One region of the Pseudoalteromonas sp. N1230-9 genome, then DNA from elsewhere that is predicted to be linked to it. Evidence: predicted binding sites of a transcription regulator. Region 1 holds the regulator's gene; the other holds the start of a gene.

Region 1 (7,910 bases):
CTTGCTCACCTAGTGTCATTAACTCTTCTTTCGCAAGTGTTTGATCAAGTAATGCAGCATCCGCTGCTGCCGCATTCGCTTTTTCTTGTTTGGCATCAGCTAACCAAGTTGCAAACTCATCTTCAGGTAATGCTTGAACCACAACAGGCATAAAACCATGATCTTTACCACACAGTTCAGCACATTGGCCCCGATAAACACCAGGTTCGTTAATTCGTGTCCATGCTTCATTGATAAAGCCCGGATTTGCATCTTTTTTCACCGCAAAATCAGGAACCCACCAAGAGTGAATAACATCGTCAGAAGTCATCAAAAAGCGTACTTTTTTATTGATAGGAAGAACCAGCGGCTTATCGACTTCAAGTAAGTAATTTGCTGTCTTTTCAGCTTGGTTATCTATTTGATCTTTTGGTGTCGACAAAATCGAGTAATAGGCAATATCTTCACCCATATATTCGTAATGCCATTTCCATTGAGAGCCCGTGACCTTAATGGTGATATCCGCCTTAGAGGCATCTTCCATGGCGATTAAGGTTTTTGTGGCAGGCACAGCCATGGCAATTAAAATCACAAACGGAATGGCAGTCCAAAGAATTTCAACTTTTGTGCTTTCATGAAATTGGGCAGGCTTTGCCCCTTTTGATTTTCTATGATGTATTAAAGCCCAAAACATCACCGCAAAAACGATGACGCCGATTACACAACAGATAATAAATATCGTCATGTGTAACTCATAAACATTATTACTTATATCAGTTACCCCTTTACGCATATTAAATTGACTATTTGCCAATACTAACTGCGGTAGAGACACTAATATAAGCCACAAGGCATAACGCATTTTACCCATGTGACAGCTCCTTTAGATGCTATTGCAAGACGCAAAGCGAAAAGGCGTACAGCTAGGTGCCCATTCGTATTTTTATTGTTAAGAGCAAACACGTACCAACACGACAGAAATCTGATACAAGCTCATCGTTTAACACCACAGCACATTATTTTGTGTCTTTTTAGTAAAACGGTGTTAACACAATGTATTAACCAATTAGTTAAAAAATGAACAATAAGCAAGTTTTTAATCTAAGAAATGTTTATTTTGGTGCAAAAATAACAACTATAATCAGAGCGTTATTTGTAAAAAAAGGAGAAGAGCAAAAACTCAAAAAGAAAGGAAAACTGCGCTATACATGGACTCCCAGCAACGCTAATGGGTCACAAATCGATGCTAAATAGGTAAAAAGCGGCGTCGCACCAAATTAAATCAGTTTGACGCACCATTTTGGAAACATCTTACTCAGTACAATACATCAAAACAAAAAACGAGCGTGACTGAGAACACTAAAGTTACTTAAGTATATTAGCGTTACATCCAATCAGCATTACGAATAACGCCCACTGCCAATCCTTCAATATTGAAAGATTCGTGTTCGAGATCAACTTCAATCGGTGCAAACTCGTCATTTTCTGCATGTAGGAGGACTTTTCGACCTGCTTTTTCTAAGCGTTTTACAGTCACATCTTCATCAACACGCGCAACGACAACTTGACCATTTTCAGCCACTTGTGTTCTGTGTACTGCCAGTAAATCACCATCCATAATGCCTATATCTTTCATACTCATGCCATTAACACGTAGTAAAAAATCTGCAGCGGGCTTAAACAAAGATGGATCAACCTGACAATGACTCTCTACATGTTCCTGCGCTAAAATTGGCTCACCTGCGGCAACACGACCAATTAAAGGGAGTCCTAGTTGTTCTGGCTCATCTTCTTCAACTAACTGAATACCACGACTCGCACCAGGCTTCATTTTTATCATGCCTTTTTTAGCCAGCGCTTTAAGATGTTCTTCAGCAGCATTGGCACTTTTAAAACCAAGCGTTTGAGCTATTTCGGCACGAGTTGGCGGCATGCCCGTATCTTTAATAAATACTTTAATAAGTTCTAATATTTGCGATTGGCGTTTCGTTAATGGGCGCATACAACTGGTTTTCCATACAGTACATTTAACTGTGAGTATATACAGTTATCTGAAAATCGCAAATTTAAATTAGCCACCTCATTTTGCTACAAAACTAACATTGAACAGCACAGTTATATGCAATATGGTAGTAGCTTTAATTAGCTTGCTAAGGAAATACCATGAGCATTTGGCACCAGCCAATCACTTTAGAGCAATGCCAGCAATTTGCACAAGGCATTACAGGTGAAGGAACTTTAATGAAAACCATGGGCATTGAAATAACCGAAATTGGTGATGACTACCTAGTTGCCACCATGCCCGCTATACCAGCCCACCATAATCCAATGGGGATGGTACACGGAGGCGCAAATGTTGTGCTAGCTGAGACTGTGGCCAGTTATGCGGCAAATTTTGTTGTTGACTTCGAAAAGTTTTATTGTGTCGGCCAAGAGATAAATGCCAATCACCTCAAAGCATCACGCAAAGGCGTACTTACAGCAATTACACGCCCTATTCATCTAGGGAAAAGAACATCGGTTTGGGAAATTAAAATTAGTAATGCGGCAGGTGAACTGTGCTGCGTATCACGTATGACCGCAGCAGTGGTAGAACGAAGATAGCGAGCTTAGCTCTGAACTGGGTAAATGGTAATTTCGATCCCTGCGCCAATGGCTGAAATACGTAATAAGGTATCTGCGTGCAGGGCTTGATTAAAACATTTTGGCGAGTCACCTGACTCAAAACCAATATCAAATGTTCGTTTTGAACACGAAAGCCACTGTTTCAATGCATTGCGTGAACATGACTCAATTAATTCGCATAATTGATTAATTGCTTTATCTGGCGTGCTAATGTCGGCTGTTGCTTCAATACGAGCAAGTTGACGATATTCATCTTTGTCATAATGTAAGACCATGGCGTTTTTCTTTAAATCAGCCACCAGTGCACTTATATCGTGTTTTGATTCAAGCTCCAAGTCTACATTTAAAAATTGAATTTCCGACATACCTTCGTTTTACCCTCTATTAATAGCGATTGGAACTTTAACGCAGTTTTGTCTATATACCAAATCTAGAATACAGTTAATGCGACATTATGCCGCATTGGCAGCCTAATTTAAGCTTTTACAATAGCACCTATACAAAAATAACAAGTGGTTTTCTATGAATAAACGTATGTTCAAATATGCCCGCAAAGTGCATAAATGGTTAGGTTACTTGCTCGCCATACAAATCTTTTTTTGGCTGCTGGGTGGCTTGGTAATGAGCGCCATTCCACTTGAAAAAGTACATGGCAAACACTTAGCTAAACGCAGCCTCAGTAATCCATTTAAAGTACATGATTACATGGCATCAATTGATGCAATAACAGCTCAGTTTGAGCAAATTAGTGATATAAAATACAGCCACTTACTCACAAAACCCACTATTGAAATTGCCACTTTAAACGGTACATTTACCTTTGATGGTATAACGGGTGAAGTAATGGCTAGGCCAAGTGAATCTGAGATTATTGAAAATGCTAAAGCACACCTACTCATTAGTGCAAAGACCTCTCAAGTACAGCTTTTAGCAAAAGGACCCAGAGAAATTGCATACAAAGCGAATGTTTGGCAAGTCAGCTTTGATGACTGGCTGACAACTACCCTGTATTTAGATAGCGCTACAGGTAAGGTCATTACAGTACGCAGCACTATTTGGCGTATTTTCGACTTTTTCTGGATGTTGCATATTATGGATTACGACGAGCGCGAGGACTTTAATAACCCCTTACTTATAAGCTTTGCAGCCACCAGCGTACTGTTTTGTCTTTCTGGCATTTTATTATTACTACAAAACCTACGTATAAAACGCCGTAAGTCAATTTCAATTATCAGTAAATAATCCTACCAGCATCGGCACCACTGTTTTGGTGCCTTGCTTATAACTTGTCGAAGTTTGAATTGTCCGGACTGATTATCTCGATAACAATCAAACTCTTTTTCTTTTAGAGCTATCACTCTACAATAGCAAATCCTGTAGTTCACACATGTGATGGATATGCGTTTATTTTTCTCTTTACTATTTTGCCTTGGGGTTTGTTTTACTGCCTCTGCGGAGCAATTTTCTAGCTTTTCTAGTGCCAAAAAATATCTAATAAAGACCTTACCAAACGACACCAAGAGCCTATATTGTGATTGTGATATAAAACGTGAAGGTAAAAAGTTAGTGCCTGATCCAACGCGATGCGGCTACCTGCCGCGAAATGCTGTCACTCGTTCTGGTAAACAAAATATACGGGCACACCGTATTGAGTGGGAGCATATTGTACCTGCTTGGGAGTTTGGTCATCAACTGCAGTGCTGGCAAGAAGGTGGTAGAAAAAATTGCCGAAAAGTGAGTAAAAAATTTCGTCAAATGGAAGCTGACATAAATAACTTAGCACCAGCCATCGGTGAAATTAATGCTGATCGCTCTAACTATCGTTTTGGTATGGTAGCCAATAACATCAAACAGTACGGAGCATGTCCTGTTAAGGTTGACTTTAAACAGCGTGTTGTTGAACCGCCAGTTTATGCTCGAAAGCGCATTGCAGATACTTACTTCTATATGCAAAAAACCTATGGACTCGCTATTTCAAACAAACAACAGAAGCTCTTTGAAGCATGGCAAAAACTTGAACCTGCAGACTGACATGATGCGCTGAAAATTTATACACTTATTTACACTATTTAGATCGCCCTTTATTGTCATCGCGTATACTTACTGATACTTTTTCAACAACTGTTTACAGGAAAGTAATCTCATGTTTAAAAGTAACAAACTCGCGCAGGCGACTTTTTTTCTCTTTTCAAGCCTTTATTTAACGGCTTGCGGTGGGGGCAGTTCGTTAGACTCTGACACAGATACAGTAACTCCACCTCCCGCTAACTCTTCCACTGTTTGGACAGCCGGTACATTTGCGCCATCCAGCGAGTTTAAAGATCAATGCGCCGTCCCTCGCACAGGAAATGATCCATTCAATGAAAATCAGCCTTACCCCGACACTGCTGGTTCTGAGTTTACAGAAAAAATGTGGTTACGCTCATGGAGTGATGAAACATACCTTTGGTACGATGAAATCGAAGACAACAACCCTAATGACTTTAGCTCAGTTGCAGCCTACTACGCTCAACTGAAAACATTTCAAACGACAGACTCAGGCGCTAACAAAGACAACTTTCATTTTAGTCAGCCAACTGAAGATTTCTTCAAAGAGTCGCAATCTGGTGTTGTATCGGGCTACGGAATTAACTGGGCTTTTCTTAGTAACACACCACCTCGAATACTACGCATTGCCTATTTAGAGGATGGCTCACCTGCCGCCAATGCGGGTTTACAACGCGGTGATACGGTTTTATCGGCGGATAATATAAGTATTAACGACAACACCGAAGCTGGCATTGAAATTTTGAATGAAGTACTGTTCAACCCCACAGCTGGCAGCACCCATAACCTTAAACTACGAAGCAATGATGGTACTGAAAAATCAATCAATGTGGTAGCAGGTAATATAACCCAAACCCCTGTGCAAAATGTGAATACACTGATCACTGAAAATGGCACCAAAGTTGGTTATATGCAGTTTAATAGTCACATAAGCATCGCCCAGCCTGAGCTTATTAATGCTGTTAATAAGTTCAAAACCGATATGATCGATGAGCTTGTGATTGACTTTAGATACAACGGTGGTGGCGTATTGGCTCTTTCTGCACAACTTGCTTACATGGTTGCAGGCCCTGCCAATAGTAGAGGTTTTGACTATTATCAAACCATTAGAAACGACAAACAACCCAATGATACGCCCTTTCCATTTATTGACTTTGAAATTGATTATTCAACTTTTCAAGCGACTAACAACACACTCCCCGATTTAAACTTATCAAAAGTGTATGTGCTTAGCACTGAAGGAACTTGCTCGGCATCAGAAGCATTTATTAATGGGCTCAAAGGCATCAACGCAGAGGTTATTCTAATTGGTGATAAGACTTGTGGTAAACCGTACGGGTTTAATCCAACTCATAACTGTGCAACAACCTACTTTACTATTCAATTTTCAGGAGTGAATGAAAAGGGGTTCGGTGAATATTCAGATGGCTTAAAACCGACTCCTACTCCGCAGTTTGACGCCGACGTGCAAGGTTGTCTGGCTGCAGACGATTTTAACCATCAGTTGGGCGATAAAAACGAAGATTTATTATCTACAGCACTTTTCCATATCGCGAATAATCGCTGCCCTATTTCAACTCAAACAGCAAAAATCAAACAGCCCAACATCTCAGTCAATGCGTTAGCGGATACAGGCTTACCACTCGTTCCTAAACAACCGCTATATAAAGAGAATATGGACTTAACACGCCCCTTACCAACAAAAGGAAATAGCGATGAGTAAAAAATACCTCTTTATTTCATCATTGCTGATGAGTTTAACTGCGTGTCAAAGTACCCAAGCAAAACAACCGCTAGATGCGACGTTAACTCGCATCAACCCAGGCGTGATTACCGAGTTACAACAGGCCATTCAATCAGCTAAAGGGGGGGCTTTAGTGACCTTAGCTGATGATGTGTTCACCAAAAGTGCTGTGCTTTTAATTGATCATGGTACAGGTAAAGGACCTGATGGATTGCCAATAATGGGCGCTCATTCAATTCCTTCTGAGAAGTTTCTGTTGCAAAAAGCAGGCGAGCAATGCCTGCTTTACTACCCCAAAAAAGAGCGCCGTATTCCACTTCCTAATGTAGAGTGCGAAGTTAACTAACAATCAGGCGCAGCACAGGCTGCGCCCTTATCATTATAGGCTTTGATGAGGGCCAAACACCTCATAGTGAATGCGCTCACTTGCAACCCCAATACTTAGCAGCTGCTCTTTTATCATTGCCATAAAGGCGATTGGACCACACAGGTAAAAGTCACCTTTGCTAATTGGTAAGCTATCAGCGATGTGATTTACATCCATCAAGCCCGCAAAATCTCCCCCCTTGCCATCTTTTAACCACGTAACACAATGCAATGAAGCGTGCGCTTGTTGTTGCTTTATTAAATACTCTTTAAAGGCAAACTGCGCCTCACTGTCGCAAGCATGTAGGTAATGGATTGACTGATTAGGTTGATTACCTAATAGTGTTTCTAGCATCGCCATCATTGGGGTTTGACCAACACCCGCTGAAATCAATACGACAGGCGAGTCGATTTCGCGAAGTACAAAGTCGCCTGCTGGAGGATAAACTTCAATTACCTCGCCTTCGCGCAAGCTATGTAAATGGTAGGAGACTAAACCTTCTTGCTTTACGCTAATACGGTAGTTTTCGCCATTACTTTGCTGCGAAATAGAGTATTGGCGAATTTGAGTATTATCACTGTTTTCAGGTTTAACTTTAATACCCAAATATTGCCCAGGTAGATGTGACACCACCGCTTTACCGTCACAAGGAGTCAGAGTAAAACTACAAATATGCTCTGACTCGATATGCTTATGTGAAATAGTAAATAAACGTGTACCAAACCAACCCCCTTGGGCTTGCTTAGTTTTGTTGTATAGTGCCATTTCTTCTGTAATACAGACATCTGCAAGCAGTGCATACGCTTCTCGCCATGCATATTCAACCTCAGCGGTAAACTGCTCAGGCAGCAACTCCTTAAGCGTTGCAATTAAGTGACTACCTACAATCGGATAGTGCTCAGGTAAAATGTGATAACTAGTATGCTTATGATTTATACGCGCTAAAGCGTCTTTCAAAACAGCAAGATTATCAATATTTGTAGCATAGGCAGCTAACGCATTAAACAACGCAAATTGCTGAGAGCCTGATTGCTGATGGGTCATATTAAAAATATTTTTTAACTCTGGATTATAACTAAACATACGATCATAAAAGTATTCAGTAACCTGAGGGCCCGCCTCTGCTAGCAACGGTACTGTACTTTTAAC
Region 2 (7,910 bases), 890 kb from region 1:
ATAAAATTATCTTAACTGCGCGTTTATCAAAAGATGCAACTGTGGTACCTTCTAGCGGCGAATTAGAAGGTAAGTCGGATATTTTAGAGCGTGCTGAAGTTAAAGAGTACGCATTGCTGATTAATGAATTGATACCGTAAGGACAGTTGATGTTTAAGCACAGTTTATTTTTTATTTTTTTTGCGGTGCTCGCAGGATGCGCACAAGTACCTGACGAAAAACTAGATGACCGTGATCCCCTGCAGTCATTTAACCGCCCTATGTATGACTTTAATATGGATGTATTAGATGCGTATATCCTTCGTCCTGCGGCTGTTGGTTATGTAACAGTGACGCCTGTGCCGGTTAGACGCAGTATCGTGAATTTTACAGATAATATAACTGCGCCGACTGCTATGGTGAATGCTGGCTTACAAGGCAAACCGGGTAACATGAGTATTAGCTTAGCACGCTTTTTAGTTAACTCGACTGTAGGCTTATTTGGCTTTTTTGACGTTGCGTCATCGCTTGGCTTAGAAATAGTTGATGAGGATTTTGGTCAGACTCTAGGTATATGGGGAGTCGGTGACGGTGCTTATCTTATGTTGCCAGGTATGGGGCCAACCACAGCAAGAAACCTAACCGGTGATGTAGTTGATAATGTTGTTTTACCAGAAATTGCGCTTACTACGCCACAAACTATACTCGTTTTTGCATTAAAGGCTGTAGAGGCGAGGGCATCATTAATACCACAAGAGAGTTTATTAAATGAGTCGCTAGATCCCTATATCTTTATGAAAGATATTTATTTTCAGCGCCAATTGTATGAACTACATGACGGTAATCCGCCCATTGAAGAAGAGCCTGATGATTTTGATGAAGACTTCTTAGAAAATCTTTAACAATCTATTAGAATAAAAAATGCCAGCTTTTGCTGGCATTTTTTATTCGCTATATGTTTGTTTAATCGCCAAAAACTGACATTTGTTCATTTGCCCAGTTAACAGCATCATGATAAGCATCGGGCACCTCTTCAGGGGCTAGACCAAGCTCTTGTTGAATATCTTTAGCGCCTTGCCAGTTTGCTTGCTCGTATTGCTTTACAAGCCGTAAGTAAACGGCAAGTTGCCCTTCTTCATCGAGCAGTGCGGCTTTTATGTCATTACTTAATGGCAGTTTTTTCATCACGCTTGGCATATCTTCATCTAAGATAGCGTCCATTAATGACATCATGCCCGTTAAAAATGCCATGCCAGTATCACGTAGCTGACCGTGGTTAATGGCAAGTAGTTCGGTGAAGCGAGCTCGCGTTAATGACAGTCGAATTAGCTCAGCAGGTTTATCTGCGGCAACTTGTGCTGCAAACAACAGTGATAAGAAACGTTTTATCTCTTCGTTGCCTAATACAATAAGCGCTTGCTTAATGGTGCTTATTTCTGCTCGGCGCTTAAATGCTGCTGAGTTTGAGTAGCGTAGTAGCTTGTATGATAGGTTAACGTCTCGCTCGAAAACTTCAGTGATTTTTTTAAGGTTTACATCGACGCTTGATGTTTCATACAAAAGCTCTGCAAGTGCCATTTCTGAGGGGGGAAGTGTTTTACTTTGTACCATCTCTGGTTTTGAGAAGAAAAAGCCTTGAAAGTAGCTAAAGCCCATATCAACGGCAAGTTGATATTTCTCATATGTTTCAACCTTTTCCGCCAAAAGCTGGATCTGAGGGAAAGGTTTGATTGCTTCTATGACTTCTTGTATTGATTCCTTTGTACAGGTTAAAAAGTCGATTTTAATAATATCAATAAAAGGGTAAAAATGACGCCAAACAGGTTGATGAATATAATCATCAAGCGCAAGGGTGTAGCCTTTTTCTTTTAAGTCTTTGACTATAGCTAAAAGGCGTTTCCCTGGTTGGATTGTTTCAAGAATTTCTACAACAATCTGGTCTTTACCAAGCAGTAACGGGTAGCCTTTTTGCAGCGTTTCTAGGGTAAAGTTGATATAGGCAGGCTTATTATCAGTTAAATCATCAAGTCCAAAGTTGAATTGGCTGCCTTCAATGAGTCGAGAAGTCGCTTCATCACCATCAATCTCAGGAAACACGTTATCTACACCATCTCTAAAGAGAAGTTCATAGCCTACAAGTTTCTTTTCTTTGTCTAGAATTGGTTGGCGCGCAGCGTAAAAGTACATATTTGAAGCAAATCCACATCAGTTAAATCATTTTTCCCCGCAATATATTGCATTGCGTTTGAAATAGCATTAGTAAAAGAGCTGAAACGGGGAAAAGTTGTTTTATTATTTCACTTTAGATCCTAAGACTAGGATAAATCGTAATAGAATTCTATTACTTGCGTCTAAATAATAGAAAAATTGTTAGCAAAGTGTTTGTTGCGTCAAAGCCGCTACCCATCGGCTAGATTGGAGTTGGAGGGTAGAAGCATGATATAGTCGTGAGTGATATCGGTTTTTACCCCAATAATGTCTTAAAATTAAATGGCTTGCGAGTCATTATTCGGATTAAAAGCCAACATTAATCAATAATTGGAGGCTAATTTGGAAACAGGAATGATAATTTCGTTAGCATTGTACTTCATCGTAATGTTGGGGATTGGGCTTTATGCTTACAAACAATCAACAGATGATGTATCGGGATACATGCTAGGTGGTCGTAATCTATCACCAAGTGTCGCTGCGCTATCAGCAGGTGCATCAGATATGAGTGGTTGGTTACTGATGGGTCTGCCAGGTGCAATGTACTTGTTTGGTTTAAGCAAGGTATGGATCGCAATAGGTTTGGTACTTGGTGCTTGGGCAAACTATTTTCTCGTCGCACCACGTTTGCGCGTGTATACAGAGAAAGCGAATGATTCAATCACCATTCCAGACTATTTTGCAAATCGCTTCGATGATAATAAAAATATTCTGCGCGTAATTTCAGCTATTGTTATTATCGTATTCTTCACATTATACACTTCATCAGGGGTTGTTGCGGGTGGCAAGCTGTTCGAAAATTCATTCAACATGAGTTACGAGATGGGCTTGTATATCACAACGGGTGTGGTTGTTCTTTACACATTATTCGGTGGTTTTTTAGCAGTTAGTTTAACTGATTTTGTGCAAGGTTGTATCATGTTCGTGTCGCTGCTTGCAGTACCGATAGCGACCTATACTATGCTTGACCAGCCGTTTATGGATACGTTAGCTAATGCTCGCTATGACTTATTACTAAGCTCTCCGAAAGAATCGGAAATTCATGCACTTAATATGATGGACTGGTTTGCAGGTGGCTCAACAATTGCCATCATCTCGGCAATGGCGTGGGGACTAGGTTATTTTGGTCAGCCACATATCATTGTACGCTTTATGTCTGTTCGCTCAGTGAAAGATATGCCGACCATGCGCCGTGTGGGTATGTCGTGGATGACATTATCGGCAATTGGTGCTGTGCTAACTGGTCTATTTGGTGCCGCTTACATGCTGGAAAACCAAATGCCAATTGATGACAAAGAAACTATTTTCTTAGTGCTGTCTGAGCTTATTTTCCACCCACTGATTGCTGGCTTCTTACTTGCTGCTATTCTTGCGGCGATTATGAGTACTATTTCGTCACAGTTATTGGTGTGTTCAAGCTCATTGACTGAGGATTTCTATAAAATATATCTCAACCGCAGTGCGTCTCAGAAAGAGCTTGTTTTAGTCGGCCGAATTAGTGTTATTTTGGTTGCGTTGTTTGCTATCTACTTAGCTTATGACCGTAATAGCTCTATTCTTGACCTAGTCAGTAATGCATGGGCAGGTTTTGGTGCTGCATTTGGTCCACTTGTGTTATTCAGCCTTTACTGGAAACGTATGAACCTTCAAGGAGCCATAGCGGGTATGGTTGTGGGTGCTGCGACAGTTCTATTTTGGATTTATGCACCAGTTACGATTGATGGGCAAAAGTTAAGTGCAATTATCTATGAGATAGTGCCTGGGTTTATTCTATCAAGTATTGCGATAGTTGCTGTGAGTTTAAGTACACCAGAACCTAAAGAAGAAATTACTAAATTATTTGATGACGTTGAGGCATCACTGTAATTTTTAATTAGACACTTTTGATTAGATACAAAAAGGGCAACATAGAGTTGCCCTTTTTATTGGATTTTTATTTTTAACCTGCTGCTTTTTCTTTTATATCTGCAACATTGTCGGTGGCTGATTTTGCTTTTTTAGGTTTTACAGGGGCCTCTTTAATACCTTTCAAAACAGCCATAAATTGGTCTTTTTCTTTTGCCATCTCAAGTGCAAGAGATTCAATTTGTTGCTCACTAAGTGGTACGTCAACTTTCTCAAGCATCATTTCTAGTGATTCAGCAATGTCGAGCATCTTGTCATATGCGTCAGCTTCTTTTTTAGTAGTAAACGTCATTCGCTCGACTCCGTTTCTTTCTACAACATATTTAACAACAACAGCCATGATTTCTCCTGCATTTAAGCGTGGCATTTGTAGCGTAGCAACGCCACTTTGATTACTGTTTTTATATACAGTAATCGTTTGTGGCGGAATTTGCAAGTTTGATGAGTCTATTTTTTGTGGTGATTATTTGACATTGCGGTCGGTTTTAGGTTTATTTAATGATGTCACCATTATAGAAACGATAGGGATGCAATAAGCGTTAGGTGATAATTAACTTAACTATCCATAATGGATATCACGGAGGAAAATATGAAACTATTATCAAGTCTCTTTCTATCAATAGGCTTAACTTTATTGCCCACTTTACCTATTAGTGCAGCTGAAGATAAAGGAGCTGTGCAAGTTAAACAGCAAAAGGTGAATATAAATAAAGCCAGTGTTGAGCAACTCACTTTGCTTCCTGGCGTGGGTGAGTCAAAAGCCAAAGCGATTATAGAACACCGAACTCAGCAGGGGCCTTTTAAATCATTAGAACAACTCAAAGATGTAAAAGGGATCGGTGAAAAGGTGTTCTCGCAGCTAGAAGGAAAAATTATTCTTTAAATAAGTAAACAGGGCGGTTATTCGCCCTGTTTAAACTCTTTAATTGCGACTTGTAAATGGGGGAGCGCAAACATGTTTTCTATCGGTGTTGTTATGAGTGGATAGCTCAGACCAGCTAGTAGCAGCCAAGGCACAAGCGACCAGCCCTGAAAATAAGCTAAACCTAAAAACAGGGGCGCTAAAAAAACAAGTTTACATACAGATAAAATGATCTTTTGTGTAGGACTTAAATGCGCAAGTGCAAGAGCAATAATTTGCTGACGTTGTCTTACTTTAAACTCTTTTAAAGCAGGAATTTGACTAGAAAAAAAATACAACATTACAACGACTTTTTAATTACTAAACGACTTGCTACAACAGCGATAAAAACAAGTGAATAGGCTGCAAAAATAACTTCCATCCACGCAGGCATACTCATTGACGCAAATTGCCAATCTATGTTTCCACAATCACCTGTTGCAGCAAAGAAGCTTGGGATCCATTCGTGTAGAGGCATAAAGCTTGGAAAGTTTGGTTCAAATGCACAGCTAAATGCAAACGGGTCTGTATTGTTTTGCATCGCGATGTGTTCTTTGGCAATAAAGTAGCCCCAAATTGAAGATATCCCCCAAGTAACAAATGCGATAAGTCTACATAGGGTACTTTGTGGGTTGATTGCGCCGACAATACCTGCACCAAGAAGGCCAAGCATAGCAAAGCGTTGGTAAATACACATTATGCAGGGCTCAAGTCCCATATTGTATTGAAAGAACAGCGCTGTTATTTCAAAAACAAATGCGGTTAAGGCGAGTAAAACCCAAGGTGTTCTTTTGCTTGCTAATTCAGCTAACCAATTCATGAAAGATCCAATTTTGAAGTGTTTTCAAGATTATGCTTAGGGAGTGCCTTGGGTGCAAGTGTCTGCGGTGAATATTCGTAACAAAAAAGGAGCTTGCTAGCTCCTTTTGGTGTTACGACTAGTTTTTACGTTAAACGCTGACAGCTTGTAAAGACTCGCTTTGGTAGCAGCCTAGAATACGAATATATTGGGTGTGCTCTTTCAGCTCTTCGAGTGCTTGTTTGACATGTAAATCATCAAGGTTAGCCTCTAAGTCTACATAAAAAACCTCTTCCCACGGGTTACCAGGTACAGGGCGAGATTCAAGTTTTACAAGGTTTATTTGATGATGCTTAAATACCATTAACGCATCAGCTAATGAACCAGCTTGTTGCTTGGTTGCCATGATCAAGCTTGTTTTTGTTGGTATTTGTTTAGAAACCTGTAGTGGTTTACGTGCAACAACAATAAAGCGGCTATGGTTTTCACTTTGATTAGCCAGTCCTGTTTTTACAACCTCTAGACCAACATTTTTCCCTGCTTGAGCTGAGCCGATTGCTGCGCTATTGGGCGTATCTAATGCTGATTGCAGTGCATGGAAAGTTGAATCACATGTTTCATGTTGAATATCACCGAGCCCTTGTACAAAGCGGCTACATTGGGCGAAAGGTTGCGGGTGAGCATAGATTTTATTTATGTGAGACAGTTCTGTGTCTGGCAGGGCAAGCAAACAATGTTCAACACTGTGGGTCACTTCACCAACAATAGATACTTGCGCATGTTGTAAGAGATCAAATACCTCATTAATACTACCAGAGCTAGTATTTTCAATGGGGAGTAAGCCGAAGTCAGCTTGTCCATTTTCAACGTTCCCTGTAATTTGTTCAAAGCTTGAACAGCCAATTTCTATTACCTTTCCTGGACGTCGGCTAAAGTATTTATGGCAAGCCAATTGACTATATGAACCTTGACCACCCAAGTAAGCGACGCGGTGTGTTTCACTCATCGCATCTGGGTTGAGGCTTTTTTGTAGCATTGCTTGCTGGTTGAGTACAGAGTCTTCAAGAATGGTTTGAAATACATTGTTAATGTAATAGGCATCTAAACCAAGCGACTTTCCGTAACCAATTAGTTTTTCGAGCAACGCTTGCTCACGTGCTTCATCGCGGATTGGTTTATTGTTGGCAATTTTATATTCAACAACGCTGTGGCTAATACGGCGTCGTTTGGCTAGTAAGACAAGTAAGTCTGAATCTATTTCATTTATATCATGTCTTAACGCATTTAATGTATCAATGCTCATATTGGTTTCCTCATTCCAAAACAGCGCACAAACAAAAAAGCCTCCCAAGTGGGAGGCTTTAGCTATTCGGTGAAATTATCTCGCAAACAGTTAAGCCTCCTCTATCTAAAGAAGCTAAAAAAAGAAAAGTAAGTGCGAGCGTTAATTTGTTTCATTCAGTTAATGTAAGAAGTGTGGTTTATAAAGTCAACTGCATATTGTACGTAATTTGCAAATCATCGGCTAAGTGAGGAAAATTCATCAATCTTCATAAAAAATTTATAAATCTAAAAATGAATCTGGTATATTTGCCTTTGGAGAACAAATAATAACAATTATTAATAAGGTAGCCTAGTGGTGTATCGACGCCCGCCATCTCGTTTTGGTGTGAATTCGTTAAGTATGAAGTTATCGCTGCTGATTTCTGCAATTTGTTTGATTGCAGGTATATGTGCAGCCGCTTTGATGCTTAAGTCAGAAGAAAAACAGCTTGTTTTTGAAGAACATGAGCTTTTAAAGCATTCGAGTGAACGCTTAAGCCGTCAATTCGACCGTTTAATAAAAACAAAAATCAATATTGCAGAGCAAGCAAACAATGTCGTTAGCAGCCAGCTGTTAAATAGTGAGTCTCATATACTCAGTAAACACAGTGCTGATATTAAGTTTGCAGTTGATGGCAGTGTTCGCAGCACCTCAGAAGATGGTTTATCTGCTGCCTTTATCCCAGAAGAAAACTATTCAGAATTTTACAAGCAATTGATCAACGACTCAGAGTCGTTATGGAAAATTGTTTCACCAACACTTATCCAAGACTTTTTTAATTTTTATCTAGTTAC

The links. The regulator LexA, encoded in region 1, represses DNA repair genes until DNA is damaged. The targets are predictions, from matches to a motif close to TACTGTATNNNNATACAGTA.
Region 2: the regulator LexA is predicted to act here: its motif matches at 4,486-4,505, upstream of LY624_RS12000 (YebG family protein).

The regions. Positions count from the first base shown of each region.
Region 1 covers NZ_CP090419.1:3,457,813-3,465,722, forward strand. The annotation lists gene coxB (cytochrome c oxidase subunit II) at 1-850, opposite strand, end outside; gene LY624_RS16235 (hypothetical protein) at 1,057-1,233, shown strand; gene lexA (transcriptional repressor LexA) at 1,364-1,981, opposite strand; gene LY624_RS16245 (PaaI family thioesterase) at 2,143-2,583, shown strand; gene LY624_RS16250 (hypothetical protein) at 2,589-2,969, opposite strand; gene LY624_RS16255 (hypothetical protein) at 3,127-3,846, shown strand; gene LY624_RS16260 (endonuclease) at 3,997-4,635, shown strand; gene LY624_RS16265 (S41 family peptidase) at 4,748-6,373, shown strand; gene LY624_RS16270 (hypothetical protein) at 6,366-6,740, shown strand; gene hmpA (NO-inducible flavohemoprotein) at 6,774-7,910, opposite strand, start outside.
Region 2 covers NZ_CP090419.1:2,569,789-2,577,698, reverse strand. The annotation lists gene ccmI (c-type cytochrome biogenesis protein CcmI) at 1-140, shown strand, start outside; gene LY624_RS12015 (MlaA family lipoprotein) at 150-881, shown strand; gene LY624_RS12010 (EAL and HDOD domain-containing protein) at 943-2,166, opposite strand; gene putP (sodium/proline symporter PutP) at 2,542-4,053, shown strand; gene LY624_RS12000 (YebG family protein) at 4,127-4,432, opposite strand; gene LY624_RS11995 (helix-hairpin-helix domain-containing protein) at 4,682-4,975, shown strand; gene LY624_RS11990 (DUF6170 family protein) at 4,993-5,295, opposite strand; gene dsbB (disulfide bond formation protein DsbB) at 5,295-5,813, opposite strand; gene LY624_RS11980 (chorismate mutase) at 5,944-7,095, opposite strand; gene LY624_RS11975 (bifunctional diguanylate cyclase/phosphodiesterase) at 7,429-7,910, shown strand, end outside.